DNA from 2 places in the Enterobacter sp. MG-EB028 genome. Region 1 is predicted to be linked to the other one. Evidence: predicted binding sites of a transcription regulator. Region 1 holds the regulator's gene; the other holds the start of a gene.
The links. Region 1 encodes LexA, which represses DNA repair genes until DNA is damaged. Its sites were predicted from a motif close to TNCTGTATGTACATACAGNA; they were not measured.

Region 2: the regulator LexA is predicted to act here: its motif matches at 1,005-1,024, upstream of umuD (translesion error-prone DNA polymerase V autoproteolytic subunit).

Annotation. Positions count from the first base shown of each region.
Region 1 is NZ_CP195079.1:327,946-330,147, forward strand. It holds gene plsB (glycerol-3-phosphate 1-O-acyltransferase PlsB) at 1-542, opposite strand, end outside; gene ACR42C_RS01445 (diacylglycerol kinase) at 697-1,065, shown strand; gene lexA (transcriptional repressor LexA) at 1,174-1,782, shown strand; gene dinF (MATE family efflux transporter DinF) at 1,846-2,202, shown strand, end outside.
Region 2 is NZ_CP195079.1:2,161,730-2,163,931, forward strand. It holds gene ACR42C_RS10315 (aldo/keto reductase family oxidoreductase) at 1-485, shown strand, start outside; gene ACR42C_RS10320 (hypothetical protein) at 532-732, opposite strand; gene umuD (translesion error-prone DNA polymerase V autoproteolytic subunit) at 1,044-1,478, shown strand; gene umuC (translesion error-prone DNA polymerase V subunit UmuC) at 1,462-2,202, shown strand, end outside.

The DNA.
Region 1 (2,202 bases):
CCGTGCTCGTCCGCCATCCGGCGAAGGGAGACGGAAGGGGAGAATCGCACAAAGCTGTCGCGTCCCAGCCAGGAGACCGCGAAGAACTTCTGAATGCCGTTAAGCATGCGCAGCGGTGGGTTCTCTTCACCTTTTTCACGGCCCGGGCGGCGACCAAACATTACCGATACCGGCACCATCTGCACATCCAGGTCAGGATTGCTGCGGTGCAGGTCGAGATAGTCGTGGAACAGCTTGATGGACTCTTCTTTCGGCGTGTAATAGGTAAACACGCGCGGCCCGCCGTGGATGAACACGTAGCGCGGCAGCAAAGTGCCGTCAACTTCCAGCGGTTCAAGCGGGTCGGGTAAATCATGCGCCAGACACTGGGCGCGAAGCGTCAGCAGATCTGCCTTCGAGTTATAAGGCAAAACGTACATAATAGGGCGCGACGTATCGAGCCCCAGTTCCAGCGCGGGTTCTGCTGGGATAGACTTGCTTTTTACCAGGATGCTTAATGGTAAATTAAGTAATTTGTAGTAAATTCGTGGCCAGCCGGACATAAACGATGTAAAGCCTCTGGTTAATAATGCAATTGCGGCGCAAGGATAACAGAAAGCGCGCAAAATTTCTGTTGTTACCCGTCATACTTCAGGCGGCAGCGAAACGCGCTGCTGCTCCTGTTACTGACGCTCTTTTTTAAAAAAGGTTCTTTTAATGGCCAATAATACCACTGGGTTAACGCGTATCATCAAAGCCGCTGGCTATTCATGGAAAGGTTTCCGTGCCGCGTGGGTTAATGAAGCTGCTTTTCGCCAGGAAGGTGTCGCCGCTATCGTCGCGGTTATCATCGCCTGTTTCCTTGATGTAGATGCCATTACCCGCGTGCTTCTCATCGGTTCCGTACTTCTGGTGATGATAGTGGAAATTCTCAATAGCGCTATTGAGGCCGTTGTTGACCGGATCGGCTCAGATTTCCACGAGCTTTCTGGCCGCGCGAAAGATATGGGTTCTGCCGCTGTGCTGCTGGCAATTATCACTGCAGCTATTACCTGGGTCACGCTGCTTTGGTCACATTTCCGATGAGCCTCGAGGAATAATTAAGTCCCTGGTTTTTTGTGCAGTTTTTGGTTCCAAAATCGCCTTTGACTGTATATACTCACAGCATAACTGTATATACACCCAGGGGGCGGAATGAAAGCATTAACGACCAGGCAGCAAGAGGTGTTTGATCTCATTCGGGATCATATCGGCCAGACGGGTATGCCACCCACGCGTGCGGAAATCGCGCAGCGTCTGGGCTTCCGTTCTCCGAATGCTGCCGAGGAACACCTGAAAGCGCTGGCGCGTAAGGGTGTAATTGAGATTGTGTCAGGCGCGTCGCGTGGTATCCGCCTGCTGGTGGAAGAAGAGACGGGCATTCCTCTGATAGGCCGCGTTGCCGCAGGTGAACCGCTGCTGGCACAACAGCATATAGAAGGCCACTACCAGGTCGATCCTGGTATGTTCAAGCCGAGCGCTGATTTCCTGCTGCGCGTTAGCGGGATGTCGATGAAAGACATCGGCATTCTTGATGGCGACCTGCTGGCCGTTCACAAAACGCAGGATGTGCGGAACGGCCAGGTGGTGGTGGCGCGCATTGATGACGAAGTGACCGTTAAGCGCCTGAAAAAACAGGGTAACACCGTCCAGCTGTTGCCTGAAAACAACGAGTTCACCCCGATTGTGGTCGACCTCCGCGAACAGAGCTTCTCCATTGAAGGTCTGGCAGTAGGCGTGATTCGCAACGGCGAATGGCTGTAATCTCTTCCTGACAGGCTACGCTTTCGCTGTAGCCTGCTTCGTCTTCCATTCCCGGTATTTCTCATGTCACTGCTGACGGCTTCAGATAAGGCATTGTGGCGTCTTGCCCTGCCGATGATTTTCTCCAATATCACCGTGCCCTTGCTGGGTCTGGTCGACACGGCCGTTATTGGTCATCTCGATTCCCCTGTTTATCTTGGCGGCGTGGCGATTGGGGCGACGGCAACCAGCTTCCTGTTTATGCTGCTGCTCTTTTTACGTATGAGTACTACCGGGCTCACGGCACAGGCGTACGGTGCGAAAGACCCGTTACGTCTGGCGCGTGCGCTGGTGCAGCCGCTGATCCTGGCGCTGGGCGCGGGAATGTTGATTGTTTTACTGCGCACGCCCCTGATCGACCTTGCACTCCAGGTCGTTGGC
Region 2 (2,202 bases), 1.8 Mb from region 1:
ATCTGCGGATCATGTTTAGCGCACACGGCCCTGCGGAGGGATCGATTGCTGAACCGCTTTCCACCCTCGCAGAATTACAGCAGCAAGGCCTGGTGCGCCACATTGGCCTGAGTAACGTCACGGCCACGCAGGTGGCGGAAGCGCGGAAGATGGTGCAGGTCGTCTGCGTGCAGAACATGTACAACATTGTGAACCGCGGCGACGATGCGCTGGTAGATTTACTGGCGCAGCAGGGGATTGCGTATGTGCCGTTCTTCCCACTGGGAGGCTTTACGCCACTGCAATCTACCGGCCTGCAGGCCGTCGCGGATTCCCTGGGCGCAACGGCGATGCAGGTTGCGCTTGCATGGCTGTTGCAACGGTCGCCGAACATCCTGCTGATCCCCGGTACTTCATCCGTGGCGCATCTGCGGCAAAACCTTGCGGCGGGAGAGGTGCAATTGCCGCCTGAAGCACTTGAAAAACTGAATGCTCTGATGGGTTAATCACGGCATGGGCAAAGCCGGAAGGACACCTCCAGACTTTGCCCGATCAGACTCCGCATTGACTTTGCTGTCTGTGAAGCGCTAACGCTTCTGCCACAATCTCCTGCTTGCTTTTACGCGTCTCAAAGGCGGTGATTCTGATGTATTCCATCAGCTCAGGCTCAATGCGGGCGCTCAACATCCTGAGATCGGCCTCCTTTGCTAAACCACGGGCAACTCGCTTGTCGGGATAGTCACGGGCTGGCATAGAAAACGTCCTCCAAAAGTCTTGATAATTCGTGCCCTAAAATATGCGTCACTCTTATATAAAAGTCAATTGATAGTGTTTCTGTAGTGATTTGTCGATCTTTCGTTTTTCACTTAAAGTGATTTTAAAGTGTTTGAATGACTTTCTTATGACTTCTGTTTAACCCATCTGCGACCGCCCGCACAAGAGGTTGCTGAATTAAATCCGCTCAAACTTCAAGGCGTTTGCGGTCTTTGTCGGAAATGACCTTGATCCTGTGCCGGAATCCGTAATACTGTGTTTATATACAGTATCTGGCGAGAAAGGCATTTATGGACACTCTCTTTTCTTATCATCCAAAACAACCTATTGAATTACCTCTCTATCTTGAGCGCGTTGCCTGTGGCTTCCCAAGCCCTGCGCAGGATTATGTGGAGGATCGTCTCGATCTTAACCGGCTGGCAGTCAGGCACCCCAGTGCGACTTACTTTATCAAAGTGAGCGGGGACTCCATGATCGACGCGGGGATTAGCGACGGCGATCTGCTGGTGGTCGACCGTTCGTTGAATGCTGAACATGGGGATATCGTTGTGGCGTCGGTCGCCGGTGAGTTCACGGTGAAAGAGCTACAGACCCGTCCGGTTCTGCGACTGTTGCCGCGTAATGCCCGCTATCAGCCGATCGCCTTTCAGTCCGAAGAGGAGCTGCAAATCTTCGGTGTCGTCACTCATACGCTTAAAACGCATAAACATGTTCGCGCTGGTTGATGTGAATAGTTTCTATGCCTCCTGCGAGAGGGTGTTTCGCCCCGATCTGGTGGGTAAACCCATCGTGGTGGTGTCCAATAACGACGGCTGCATTATTTCGTTGTCGCGAGAGGCAAAGCAGTTCGGCATAAAAATGGGGGAGCCCTATTTTAAATTCAAAGAGAAGGGTTATCCGTCGCGGGTTTACGTCTTTAGCTCGAACTATGCGCTGTATGCCGACCTCAGCAGCCGGGTGATGCAAACGCTGACCGATCTCGCGCCGGCCATTGAGATCTACTCCATTGATGAAGCATTTGTGAACGTTTCGGGTGTCAGCAACTGCCTGTCGCTGGAAGCATTCGGTCATCAGATGCGTACGCAGGTCTTCAAAAACACTGGCTTAACCGTTGGCGTCGGGATTGCGCCGACCAAAACGCTGGCGAAGCTGGCCAACTATGCGGCGAAGCGGTGGTCAGCCACCGGGGGCGTGGTCGATCTCTCGGATCGTGAACGGCAGCGTAAGCTGCTGGCAAAGGTTCCGGTGGAGGAGGTGTGGGGAGTAGGACGACGCATCACGAAAAAGCTCAACGCGATGGGGATTACCACGGCGCTGGAGCTGGCGGAAGCGTCATCCTGGGTCATCCGCAAACATTTTAACGTGGTTATGGAGCGCACGGCACGCGAGCTTCGCGGTGAGCCCTGCCTCGATCTGGAAGAGTTTACCCCTACGAAGCAGCAAATTATC